DNA from 3 places in the Ancylobacter sp. WKF20 genome. Region 3 is predicted to be linked to each of the others. Evidence: riboswitches for the same ligand, from Rfam matches in the RefSeq annotation. Region 3 holds a riboswitch; each other region holds the start of a gene.
The links. A riboswitch is a leader RNA that binds a small molecule or an ion and turns the genes downstream of it on or off. The one in region 3 is predicted to bind thiamine pyrophosphate.
Positions count from the first base shown of each region.

Region 1 (4,249 bases), 2.0 Mb from region 3:
CCGAAGGCGGCGCGGCCCATCACGGGCGTCGAGGGCGCCGCCATGTCGCGCACCTCCATCGGGTCGGCCAGCAGGCCCTCGCGGCCGGCCTCGATGGCGCGGGCGAAGGCGCGGGCCATGCGCACGGGATCGCCGGCCTTGGCCACCGCCGTATTCAGCAGCACCGCGTCATAGCCGAGCTCCATCGCCAGCGCCGCATGGGAGGGCACGCCAACGCCGGCATCGACCACCAGCGGAATGCCGGGGAAATGCGCGCGCATGGAGCGCAGGCCATAGGGGTTGTTCAGCCCCCGGCCGGAGCCGATCGGCGCGCCCCAGGGCATCAGCACCTCGCAGCCGGCGGAGATCAGCTTCTCCGCCACGACAAGGTCTTCCGTCGTGTAGGGGAACACCTGGAACCCCTCGCGCGAGAGAATGCGGGCGGCCTCGACGAGGCCGAACACGTCCGGCTGGAGCGTGTCGTCCTCGCCGATCACCTCGAGCTTCACCCAGGGCGTATCGAACAGGTCGCGCGCCATCTGCGCGGTGGTGACGGCTTCCTTCACCGTCTTGCAGCCGGCGGTGTTGGGCAGCACCTTCACGCCGAGGTCGCGGATGAGCTGCCAGAAGCTCTGCCCGGCCTTGGCCGCCCCGGATTCGCGGCGCAGCGAGACGGTGACGATCTCGGCTTTCGAGGCGCGGATCGCCTCGGCAAGGATCGCCGGCGACGGGTACTGCGCGGTGCCGAGCAGCAGGCGCGAGGCGACGGGCGTGCCGTAGAACTCCACGGGGTCGGCCAGCGTGCCCGTGAGGGTATTCGTGGTCATGGCGTCCATGTCAGGCTCCCTCAGCCTCCCTGCATCGGCGCGAGGATTTCCACCCGGTCGCCGTCGCTGATCGCGGTCTCGCCGCGCTTTGCCTTGCGCACCATGGCGCCGTTCACCGCCGTCGCGACCATGGCGTCGGCGAGGTCGAGCTCGACGAGGAGATCGGCCAGCGTGCCCGCACCGGTCTGCGCCGGCTCACCATTCACGATGATCTTCATCCATCACCTCCGGGCAACGGGTTCCGTCAAACGCCAGATCCGCCGCGCGCCGCGCGAGAGCGGGGGCGGCGAGGAAGCCATGACGGTAGAGCCCGTTGAGATAGATCGTGTTGCCGCGCCGGCGCAGGCGCGGAATGTTGTCGGGGAAGGCCGGGCGCACATCCGCGCCGATCTCGACGATCTCCGCCTCGCCAAAGGCCGGGTGCAGCGCATAGACGGCGCCGAGCAGCTCCAGCATGGACCGGCCGGTGACGCGCCCGCGCTCGTCATTCTCGATCGAGGTCGCCCCGATCATGAAATGCCCGTCGCCGCGCGGCACGATATAGACGGGGATGCGCGGGTGCAGCATCCGCACCGGACGCTTGAGCGAGATCTCGGTGGAATAGAGGACGAGCATCTCGCCCTTCACCCCGCGCAGGTCGGCGAGCTGGTCGCGCGCGCCGAGGCCCCGGCAATCCATGATCACATCGGCCTGATCGGCCTGATCGTCCGCCTCATCGAACCCATCGGCCTCGTAGCGGATCGTGACATTATACTCGTTCACCAGCCGCTCGGTGAGCGCCGCCAGCGCCTTGCGCGGCTCCAGATGCGCCTCGGTGGGGAAGAACAGCCCCTGGTCGAAACGCCCCTCTAGGTCCGGCTCCAGCGCTGCGATAGCGGCCCCATCCACCCACTCGAAGCCCTCAGTGCGGCGGGAAAAGCGTTTGAGATCAGGTAGATCGCGCGGCTGGGCGAGGACGAGGCTGCCCTCGTTCGGCACGTCCGGCACCGCCTCGCGCCAATAGGCGAGCGATTCGAAGCCGAGCTCGGCGATGATCGGCTCGGCGCTCTCGCGCTCGCACCACGGCGCCAGCATCCCGCCCGCATACCAGGAACAGCCTTGCCCGGTGGCGGATTTGCGTTCCACCAGAATGACTTGCGCCCCGCGCTTAGCAAAGGCATGGGCGCTGGTCAGCCCGGCGACACCGCCGCCGATGACGCGCACGCGCATCGCGTTGGGCGCCGGGTAAGTCGTTGCGGAACCGATGGAATTTTCGCTCTTGGCAGACATGTAGGCCTCCCTCCGCCAGTCTCAACTGGATCAGGTTCAAAGGGTCGCCATGCCGCGTCCGCGCGATGATGGCCTCTCAGCCCCCTGACGGGGCTCCCCCGGACGGCACTGATATAATCACGCAAGGCCCCTTTGTCACCGTCGTGTCGTCGACAATATGCAAGCGGCGCGCGTGGGGCCTCAGGCGCTGCGGGGCGGAAAAGTCACGACATTGTCGGCCCTTGGCCGCGTCGCGCCGAGAATGGCCCGCTGCAGCATGTCGCGGCTGAACGGCTTGCCGAGTCGCACCATGTCCGGCCGCGCCTCCGCCGGGAGCTCGGCATAGCCGGTGCCGAGGATCACCGGCAGGCTCGGCCAGCGCTCCAGGATGATCGCGGCGAGCTGGATACCGGTCATGCCGGGCATCGCCTGATCGGTCAGCACGACGTCGATCGCGGCGCCACTTTCCAGTGTTTTCAACGCTTCCGCGCCAGACGAAGCCTCGGTGACGGCAAAATCGAGATCCTCCAGCATCGCCGCCGTGGCGGACAGCACCAGCGGGTCATCATCAACCACCAGCACCCGCACCGCGCCCGGCTCCGGCTCCACCGGCGACGGCAGGGGCGGCACGGCTTCGGGCGGCGCGGCGGGCGCCTGCGAAGCCACCGCCACAGGCTCGACAATCGGCAAGTGGATGGTCGCCGTCGTGCCCTCCCCCAGCCGGCTCGTCAGCGCCAGCTTGCCGCCCGATTGCGCGGCGAGGCCATGCACCATGGCAAGGCCGAGGCCCGTGCCCTTGCCGACACCCTTGGTGGTGAAGAACGGCTCGGCAGCATGGGCGAGCGTCGCCTCATCCATGCCGGAGCCGGTATCGGACAGCGACAGGCAGAAATAACGCCCAGGCTTCAAGCCGTTACCGGCATCGCCCTCCTCGTCGACAGCCACCTGCGCCTCATGCGCGCTGATGACGATGGTGCCACCATCGGGCATGGCGTCGCGGGCATTCACCGCGAGATTGAGCAAAGCGAGTTCCAGCTGGTTGGCGTCCACCCGCGCCTTGGGAAGGCCGAGCGGAAAGCGTGTCTCGATCCGCACGCTCGGCCCGATGGAGCGACGCAGCAGATCGGCCATGCCGAGCACGAGTTCCGGCACATCGACCGGTTCGGGCTTCAGATCCTGCCGGCGGGCGAAGGCGAGCATGCGCTGGGTGAGCGCGGCGCCGCGCTGGGCGGCCTGCAACGTGTTGTCGATCAGCGTCTGCAGGCGCGGCTCGTCCGGCGCGCGCTTACGCACCAGTTCGAGATTGCCCATGATGACCGCCAGCAGATTGTTGAAATCATGCGCGATTCCGCCGGTGAGCTGGCCCACGGCCTCAAGCTTCTGCGCCTGACGCAGCGCCTCTTCGGCCTGGCGGCGGTCGGTAATGTCGATGAGGCCGCACAGCGTCTTGACGAGCGTGCCCTGCGCATCGCGCTCGGCCACCGCCGAGAGCACGCAGTCGAGACGCCGGCCGTCCTTGCTCAGGAACTGGTACTCGGCCTCGAGGAGTTCGCCGGTGCCGAGCAGGCGCGGCCAGTGTTCCTCATTGCGTTGCCGCGCCGATTCCGGCGTCATGAAATCGGTCAGCGGCCGGCCGACCACTTCCTCGCGCGCATAGCCGAGAAGGTCGAGCCAGCGGTCGCTCACCTGCTCGATGCGCCCATCGGCCCCCAGCGAATGCAGCGGCAGCGGGGTGCGACGGTACAGGTTGCGATAGCGCTCCTCCCCCTCGCGCCACATCGCGGTCTCGCGCTGCGCCAGCAGGGTGAAGCGCCGGTCATAGATCGCGGCGAGCAGGGCGGCGGCGCATATGGTGAAGCTTGCGGCCGCGACGGCGATGACCAGATGGGCATTGTCGAAGGCGCCGCCACGCACGGCGACGATATGGCCCTCGCCGGGCAGGAAGCTCACGCCGGCCATGGCGACATAGTGCATCCCGGCGATGCCGAGCCCCAGCGCGACCGCGCCAGCCACCCGCTCGACAAGGCTGTGATGGCGGAACGCCAGCCATAGCGCGGCCGTCGAGGCGGACACGGCTACGATCACCGCGGCGCCGGCATAGAGGAAGTCATTGGCGATGGCGCCGGTCATGCGCATCGCCGCCATGCCGGTGTAGTGCATGCCGACAATGGCGAGGCCCATGAACATGCCGGCCA
Region 1 is NZ_CP121679.1:2,111,854-2,116,102, forward strand. Features, by position in the region: gene AncyloWKF20_RS09875 (thiazole synthase) at 1-806, opposite strand, end outside; gene thiS (sulfur carrier protein ThiS) at 827-1,024, opposite strand; gene AncyloWKF20_RS09885 (FAD-dependent oxidoreductase) at 1,002-2,015, opposite strand; TPP riboswitch at 2,066-2,185, opposite strand; gene AncyloWKF20_RS09890 (MHYT domain-containing protein) at 2,256-4,249, opposite strand, start outside.
Region 1: it holds a riboswitch for thiamine pyrophosphate, as region 3 does, so the genes downstream of both, AncyloWKF20_RS09885 (FAD-dependent oxidoreductase) here and AncyloWKF20_RS00365 (ABC transporter substrate-binding protein) in region 3, are expected to answer to the same signal.

Region 2 (4,249 bases), 1.6 Mb from region 3:
TGCTGCTGGCGGGCATGGCGGAGGTCGTCGATCTCGACGGGCCGCTCCTGCTGGCGAAAGACCGCACGCCGGCTCTCGTCTATGAGGGCAGCCGCGTCTTCCCGGCCGATCCCGCGCTCTGGGGCTGAGGTCAGCGCACGCGCAGCAGGCCCGCAATGCCGGCGCCCAGCCCCGCCAGCAGGGCGGACAACAGGAAGGCGTGCCCGCCAAAGGCCTGCCAGAGCGGGCCGGCGGCCAGCGTCGCCAGCGCCATGGCAATGGTCGTCGCCCAGGCGGCGAGCGCCTGCACGGCGGCGCCCCGCCCCTCCGGCGCGTGGCGGGCGACCATTTCCACCGTGCCGAGATAGGTGCAGCCGAAGGTCGCCGCGTGCAGCAGCTGGAGCACCGGCAGCAGCGCATCGGGCGGGTCCATCCCCATCGCGCCGAAGCGCAGCACGCCAGCGAGCCCGCCGATCAGCAGCAGCTTTTCCGGTCCGAGGCGCTGCGTCACCCGCGTACCGACATGGAACAGCGCGACTTCGGCGATGACGCCGATCGACCACATCAGCCCCACCGCGGAATCGCTGAGCCCCGCCGCCCGCCAGTTGATCGAGGCGAAGGCGTAGAGCGTCGCGTGCGAGGCCTGCACCAGCGCCGCCGCGCCGATGGCGAGGCCCAGCGCCAGCGAGATCCGGGGAAAGCCCGCGCGCACTGTCCGTTCCGGCAGCTTCATCTCCTCCAGCGTCAGCGCCGCCAGCGCGGCGACGAGACTGCCGGCGACGATGAGCCAGACGGTCGCGTCCTTTGGCAGATGCGGCAGCAGGAAGCCCCCGGCGAAATTGCCAGCGATGAAGGCGAGCGAGCCCCAGAGCCGCACGCGGCCATAATCGATCAGCCCCTCCGCCCGCCGCGCCACCGCATAGGCGTCGAGCACCGGCAGGCTCGGCTGCCAGAAGGAGGCGGCGATGGCGAGGGCGACCAGCATCAGCCCGGTGCCGGGCGCCAGCGCCACCGCGCAGAAGGCGAGCGCGGTCATCAGCCCATAGACCACCAGCGTCGCGCGCGGGCGCCCGCTGCGGTCCGCCACCAGCCCGCCGAGCGGCATGGTGAAGAGGCGGATGCCGAAGGGCACGGCGAGCGTCAGCGCGATCAGCCCGGCATCGAAGCCCCGCCCCTGCAACCAGATCGGGAAGAAGGGGATGTAGACGCCGATGCCGAAGAACAGCCCGGCATAGGCGACGGGAATGGCGATGCGGGGGGCGAGGACAAGCACGCGCGGGGACTCGGGGGAGAGGCGATGCCGCCTCGATAGCAGCCCGGCCCGACGGTGACGAGGTCTGCCTTACGAGCCCGGCCCGCCCCTCACCCTCTCACTCACCACCAGGCGTGGAAATGATGCACCGGCCCGTGGCCCTCGCCGATGGTGAGATCATCCGCCCGGCCGATGGCGGCGGTGAGATACGCCTTCGCCCCTTCCACCGCCTCGCGCAGCGAATGGCCCTTGGCCAGATGCGCGGTGATGGCGGAGGAGAGCGTGCAGCCCGTGCCATGGGTGTTGCGGGTGGCGACGCGCGGCGCCGCCAGTTCCACGAACCCATCCGCATCGAGCAGCACGTCGACGCTCTCCGGCCCCTCGCCATGGCCGCCCTTGATGAGCACGGCGCGCGGGCCCATCGCCAGCAGCGTCTGCGCCTGCGCCCGCACTTCGCTGAGCAGCGTCGCCACCGGCGCGTCGAGCAGCGCGGCGGCTTCCGGCAGGTTCGGGGTGATCAGCAGCGCGCGCGGCAGCAGCACGCGGCGCAGGCTCTCGATCGCCTCCGGCACCAGCAGCCGGTCGCCCGAGGCGGCGATCATCACCGGATCGAGCACCACCATCTCCTGCCCGTGCCGCTCCAACCCCGCCGCCACCGCCTCGATCACCTCGGGGCGCGACAACATGCCGATCTTCACCGCGTTCACCGCGAGATCGGAGAACACCGCGTCGATCTGCGCGGCAAGAAAATCCGGCGGCACGTCATGAATGGCGGTGACGCCGCGCGTGTTCTGCGCGGTCAGCGCGGTGATGACCGAGGCGCCATAGACGCCGAGCGCGGAAAACGTCTTGAGATCGGCCTGGATTCCCGCGCCGCCGCCGGAATCGGAGCCGGCAATGGTCACGGCGATGGCGGTGGTGGGCGCTGCTGCTGGCGTCATTCTCGCGCTTCCTTTGCCGGGCGACGAAACGCGCCGCGCGCCCCGCTGGCGGAGCGCGCGCGACCCGTTTCCTCCGCCGGCATGACCCGGATCAGGTTCGTGGGTTGGCTCGTCGCCTCTCAGCCCTTCGGGCACCCCAACGGTTCTTGTCGTGTCCGGCAGATAGGCGATGGCGCGGGCGGGTGCAAGCGGGATGCAAGCGGGATGCAAGCGGGGGATGCACGCGGGACACCATCGAGCGGGGTTGCGCGCCCGCCGGGCTTCTGGTCCTGTGCGGCATCGACTGAACCGCCGGAAAGCCGCCATGGTCCCCTTCTTCGTGCAGATCAAATGCCAGCTCGGGCGCTCCTATGAGGTCGCCAACGCCCTCGCCGATGCCGAGATCGCCTCCGAGATCTATTCCACCGCCGGGGAGTTCGACCTGCTGGTGAAGTTCTACGTCGCCGAGGGCACCGATATCGGCCATTTCGTGAACGAGAAGGTGCAGAAGATTCCCGGCATCCAGGACACCCGCACCCTCATCACCTTCAAGGCGTTCTGAGCCGCGGCGGCTTACGGCGCGGGCCCCGCCGGGGGCGTCGCCGCCGCGTCCTCCTTCGCCCGGTCGATGCCGAGCTGGCGCTCGCGCCAGATGACGAACAGACCGGCGCCGATGACGATGGTGCCGCCCGCCAGCACCATGAGCGGGGGCACCTCGGCGAACAGGATGAAGCCGAGCAGCAGCGACCACAGCATCGCCGAATAGCTGAACGGCGCCACCACCGAGGCCGGCGCGTAGCGATAGCTCTCGGTGAGCAGGATCTGCCCGACCCCGCCGACCAGCCCGGTGCTGACCAGGAGCGCCGCCTCGCCCGGCGTCGGCACCACCCAGCCCCAGGCGGACGTCGCGAGCCCCGCCACCGCCGCCAGCGCCTGGAAATAGAACACGATGGCCGGCGTGGTCTCGGTCTGCGTCAGCCGCCGCACCTGGATCATCGCCCCGGCGGTGAAGCCGGCGGCGATCAGCGCGAGCAGCGCGCCGAGCTTGTGGCCCGGCGAGTCGTAATCGCCCGCCATATGCGGCCAGAGCATGATGACCACGCCCACCAGCCCGACCATCACCGCCGCCCAGCGATAGGCCTGCACCCGCTCACGCAGGAAGATCGCCGCGAAGATCACCGTGAGCAACGGCGCGGTGAAGCCGATGGCGGTGGCGTCGGCGAGCGGAATCAGCGCCAGCGCGGCAAAGCCCAGCGACATCGAGCCGACGCCCACCGTACCGCGCACGATATGGCCGAGCGGGTGGGCCGTGCGGATGGCGGCGCCGATCTCACGGCGCCAGGCGAGCAGGATCAACAGCGGAATGAGCGCGAAGAACGAGCGCGCGAACACCACCTCGCCGGTCGGCACATGGGCCGAGACGATGCGCACGAGAGCGGACATGATGGTGAAGAGGAAGGTCGCGCCGATCTGCAGCGCGATCCCCTTGAGCGCGTTCATGGCGCGCTTGGAGCACGAGTCCGCCGGAGCCCGCAAGCCGGGCCGAGCGAGCGGCGCGACGACTTTTGCGTGAAGGCCGCCCCGGCTCGCGCGCCGGGGCGGACGGTCGCCTTAAGGGAAGGGATTCCCGCCCGCCAGCGCGATACCGCCAAACACGATGCCCGCCGCCAGCACGAGGCAAGCGAGCGCGGCGAGCACCGAGCCCGGCGTCGCCGGCGCGCGGTCGACGAAGCCCGCCGCCGGCTTGCGGCCGGTGACCATGGCGCGGATCAGATTATCCCGCCCGACCAGCGAATAGGCGATGTTGGCAACCACATGCAGGCCAATGAGCCCCAGCAGGAACGGGTAAATCTGCTGATGCAGGGCGGAGGCCCGCGCCATCGTTTCATCGCTCACCACCGGCGTCATCGGGCCATAGACGATGATGTCGTCGGTGGTGAACAGCCCGGTGAGCGCCTGCGCGCCCACAAGGCCGATCAGCCCGAGAATGACCAGCGCGCCGACCGGGTTGTGGCCGAGATAATGCGGCGGATGCCCGCGCAGCAGCCCCCGTACATAGCCCGCCACGGCGCGCGGCCCGCGCACGAAGCTGGCAAAG
Region 2 is NZ_CP121679.1:1,713,464-1,717,712, forward strand. Features, by position in the region: gene dgcA (N-acetyl-D-Glu racemase DgcA) at 1-128, shown strand, start outside; gene AncyloWKF20_RS07910 (MFS transporter) at 131-1,252, opposite strand; gene thiD (bifunctional hydroxymethylpyrimidine kinase/phosphomethylpyrimidine kinase) at 1,354-2,172, opposite strand; TPP riboswitch at 2,224-2,321, opposite strand; gene AncyloWKF20_RS07920 (Lrp/AsnC ligand binding domain-containing protein) at 2,477-2,713, shown strand; gene AncyloWKF20_RS07925 (DMT family transporter) at 2,725-3,651, opposite strand; gene AncyloWKF20_RS07930 (cytochrome b/b6 domain-containing protein) at 3,763-4,249, opposite strand, start outside.
Region 2: it holds a riboswitch for thiamine pyrophosphate, as region 3 does, so the genes downstream of both, thiD (bifunctional hydroxymethylpyrimidine kinase/phosphomethylpyrimidine kinase) here and AncyloWKF20_RS00365 (ABC transporter substrate-binding protein) in region 3, are expected to answer to the same signal.

Region 3 (4,249 bases):
CGGTGCGGTTCTCCTGCGCGAGCTGCACGGCGAGCAGTTCCCCGCCCTGCGTCGCCTCCGGCAGGGCGAACATCAGCACGCCGACGACCATGCCGACCACGAGGGGGAACAGATAGAAGGAGCTGCGCTGGCCGAGGTCGCGCACCCGGTCGAGCGAACCGATGAGCGTGCGGTTGAACACCGTGCCGACGCCGCCGAGGATCAGCCCCAGCCCGGCGAAGGCCGGCAGCACGGCGAGCGGCAGCGTATCCACCGCAAGGCGCATATAGGGGATGTCGCCGGTGAACATCTGGGTGACGACCGCGCCGGTGAGCGAGGCCAGCACGACGCCGATATAGGTGCGGGCGCTGTAGGGAAATTGCCGGCGGGTTTCCTCGATGACGAAGAGCACGGCGGCGAGCGGGGCATTGAAGGCGGCGGCAAGGCCCGCCGCGCCACCGGCGGCGAGCAGGCCGCGCATGTCCTGCGCCACCATTTTGGTGAGGTCGGCGGCGGCCTTGGCGACCGAGGCGCCCATATGGATGGTCGGCCCCTCGCGCCCGAGCACCATGCCCGAGGAGAGCGCCAGCAGGCCGCCGAAGAACTTCACCGGCAGCACGCGATGCCAGCGCACCTCGCGCAGCCCCTCCATCGCGCCCTCGATTTCCGGCACGCCGGAGCCGCCGGCTTCCGGCGCGAAACGGCGCACGAGGAACAGCGCCGCCACCGCCATGCTGGCGCCGATGGCGGCGCCCGCCAGATAAAGCGGCGCGCCGCTGAGCCCGACGCTGCCGGACAGCCAGGCCGGCCAGGCGGCGCTCAGCCATTCCACGCTGAGATGGAAGGCGGCGCCGATGACGCCGACCACCGCCCCGACCAGAACCGCCACGCCATAATAGAAGCCGTTGCCCATCATCCCGCCCCATCCTGCGCACCCCGTTGGGGTTAGCATTGCCGGGCGGTATCGTCATCCCCGTGCCGGGGGGCGATCCCGGATCGGCCTTTGGCCGTCCGGGATGACGGCATGAAGGGCCGCGCCCCCGTTCCCCGGACGAGCTGCGCGAAGCGCGGCGATGATCCGGGGGCCAGGGAAGACTCTTCGGCCAACGACTCTCCCGCTGGGTCCCGGCTCGCCTTCCGCTGGCGCTGCAGGCGTCCGGGACACGGGCTGAGGCTGGTCGAGCGGCCTACTTGATCGCGGTGGCGTAGGTGGAGACCGGCTCCACCGTGTCGATCAGCTTGTGGCTCTTCATGAACTCCCCGAAGCGCGCATAGCGGCCCTCGTCCAGCGCGGCCGGCGCATGGGCGAAACGGCGCAGCGTGTCGGTCCAGGCGGTGCGGTTCAGCTCGTCGTCGAGCTTGGGGTTGGCCTTGACGAACACGCCCCATGCCTCCTGCGGGTGGTTGAGGATGTAGATCGTCGCCTCCTCGACCGCCGCGAGAAAACGCTTGAGGCGGGGATCGCCGACCTTGTCCTTGTGGGCGAGATAGATCAGCTCGTCGAACACCGGCACGCCGTGCTCCTCGGGGAAGAAGGCGATGCCCTCCTTGCCCTCGAGCTTGATCTGGGTGAGCTCGAAATTGCGGTAGGCGCCGATCACCGCGTCCACCTTGCCGGCGACCAGCGCCGGGGACAAGGCGAAATTGACGTTGATCATGGTGACGTCGTCCGGCTTCAGCCCGGCGCTCGCCAGCATGGTGCCGAGCAGCGCGTCCTCAAGGCCCGCCACCGAATAGCCAACGGTCTTCCCCTTGAGATCGGCGATGGACTTGATCGGCCCGTCCTTCAGCGCCACCAGCGCGGTGAGCGGGGTGGAGACGAGCGTGCCGAAGCGGATGAGCGGCAGCCCTTCCTTCACCGACAGATAGATGTTCGGCTGGTAGCTCACCGCGACATCCGCCTGCCCGGCGGCGACGAGGCGCGGCGGGGCGGAGGGGTCGGAGGGCGGGATCAGGTCGACATCGAGGTCGTGCGCTTTGAAGTAGCCCTTCTCCTGCGCGATGATCAGCGGCGCGTGGTCGGGGTTCACATACCAGTCGAGCAGGACGGTGAGCTTGTCCGCGGCGCGTGCGGGGGCGCTGGCGAAGGGGGCGGCGGTGAGTGCCAGCGCGAGCGCGGCGGCGGCGATTTTTTTGAACATGGATCTCCTCGCGTGTTGGAGATCCGGCGCATGAGCTGTCGGGGGAATCCGGCGCGGGTTGTCTGTGCCGACAGGGCCCCGCCGTCGTTCCGTCCCTTCGCCGGCATGACCCGGATCAGGTTCAAAGGGTCTGGCGGTTGCCATCTCAGCCCCTTGGCCCGTTCGGGCCGCGGGACACCCCTCGGACGCGGTCACGCTAGCAGAGCTGGCATGCCAGGGGAAGTGGGGGCTAAGAAGCGTGTGCGCCCGTGTCCCGGACGCCTGGAGCGCCAGCGGAAGGCGCGCCGGGATCCAGGGGGAGAGTCTTCGTCCGTGGTCTTCTTCGCGGGCGAGAGACATGGCCGCCTGCGGCGGGGTCTCGCGCTGGGCCCCGGATCATCGTTGCGCTGCGCGCAACGTGTCCGGGGAACGGAGAGCGCGCGTCGTCCGCGTCGTGCCTGCAACGTCTCCGCCATAACCACGTCATGGCCGGGCTTGGCCCGGCCATCCACGACTTGGGCACGTCGGTCGAGAAGAAAGTCGTGGATGCCCGGCCCAAGGCCGGGCATGACGGCATTCTGCGACGGCCGGGTCTCTCTCGTGCCGGGAAGGGCGGCGCCCTTACGCCAGCCAGCCCTCGGCATAGACGGTGCGTTCCACGCCGGCGAAGGTGCCGAGGCGGGTGAGTTCCGCGTCGAGCGCGTCGAGCCGGCCCTTGGAGGCGCGCACACCCGGCTCCAGCCAGAGGCGGCGCACGTCGAGCGTGCCGGCCTTGCGGTCGGCCTTCATGTCGATGCGCCCGATCAGCCGGTCGCCTTCCAGCAGCGGGAAGACATAGTAGCCATAGAGGCGCTTGGGCGCCGGCACGAAGACCTCGATGCGGTAGGAAAAGCCGAACAGCCGCTCCGCCCGGTTGCGGTCGCGCAGCGCCGGATCAAACGGGCTGAGCACGCGCAGCCGCGACGGTGGGGAGGGCAGCGCCGCGAAAGCCGCGCCGGCGCCGGCAAAGGCGTGGCTCGCCCGCTCGCGCCCATCCGCGCAGGTGATGAGCACGGGTTCCAGTCGGTCGCGGTTCGCCTCCACCCAGGCTTTCGCCTGTTCCGGCGAGACCAGATCCCAGAAGGCGGCGATCTCGCCATGGGTGGCAAAGCCCAGCCGCTCCAGCGCCGAGGTGCAGGCCCAGTCGATGAAGGCGCTCGCCTCCACCTCCGCGGCGCGGTGATGGGCGGGGATCACGCGCTCGGTGAGGTCATAGACCTTCTGGAAGCCCTCGCGCCCGGCAATGGCGAGCGCGCCGGTGCGCCAGTGATACTCAAGCGCGGTCTTTTCCGGGTGCCAGTTCCACCAGCCGCCGGGCGGGCGCTTCTCGGCCTCGAAATGCCGGGCCATCAGCCGGCCCTCCTGGCGCACGCGCGCCAGCACATGCTCAAAATAGCCCTCGAAGCCGTTCTCGTGCCAGCTGCGCCAGCGCTCCGCGAGGCTGGCGCGTTCCTGCGCGAAGCGGTGCTTCCAATAGGGGAAGAAGGCGGTCGGGATGATCGCCGCGTCATGCGTCCAGTGCTCGAACAGCGCGCCGTCCTTTTCCAGGAGCGCGGTGAGATGCTCGCGCCGGTAGGCGGGGGCGCGGCTGAACAGGATGTGGTGATGCGCCCGCTCGACCGTGGCGATGCTGTCCACCTGCACGAAGCCGAGCCGGGTGATGAGCGCGAGCAAGGCCGCCTTGCCCGCCGGCGCGCGTTCGCTCAGCCCCTGCATGGCGAGGAAGACGCGGCGGGCATCGGCATTGGCGAGGCGAATCGTCATGGCTCATCCTGCCGAAGTTCTCGCTTCGTTCCAAGCGGATCGGCATGCTGGATGGGTCAGGGAGCCGCGGTCTCCGGCGCCCAGGGCAGCAGGCGGGTCAGCGCCCGGTCGACCAGCGCGAACAGGATCAGCGCCACCGCGAGGAGGATGGCGAGGGCGGCGAACACCATGTCGGTCTGCATCCGCGCGTTGGAGTACAGCATGAGATAGCCGAGCCCGGCCGAGGCGCCGACCCATTCGCCGACCACCGCGCCGATCGGCGCGACGGCGGTGGCGACCCTGAGGCCCGAGGCGAGCTGGGGCAAGGCGGCGGGAATGCGGATGAAGCGTAGCGTCGTGAAGGTGCC
Region 3 is NZ_CP121679.1:78,037-82,285, forward strand. Features, by position in the region: gene clcA (H(+)/Cl(-) exchange transporter ClcA) at 1-895, opposite strand, end outside; gene AncyloWKF20_RS00365 (ABC transporter substrate-binding protein) at 1,167-2,120, opposite strand; TPP riboswitch at 2,196-2,312, opposite strand; gene AncyloWKF20_RS00370 (winged helix-turn-helix domain-containing protein) at 2,721-3,902, opposite strand; gene AncyloWKF20_RS00375 (ABC transporter permease) at 3,959-4,249, opposite strand, start outside.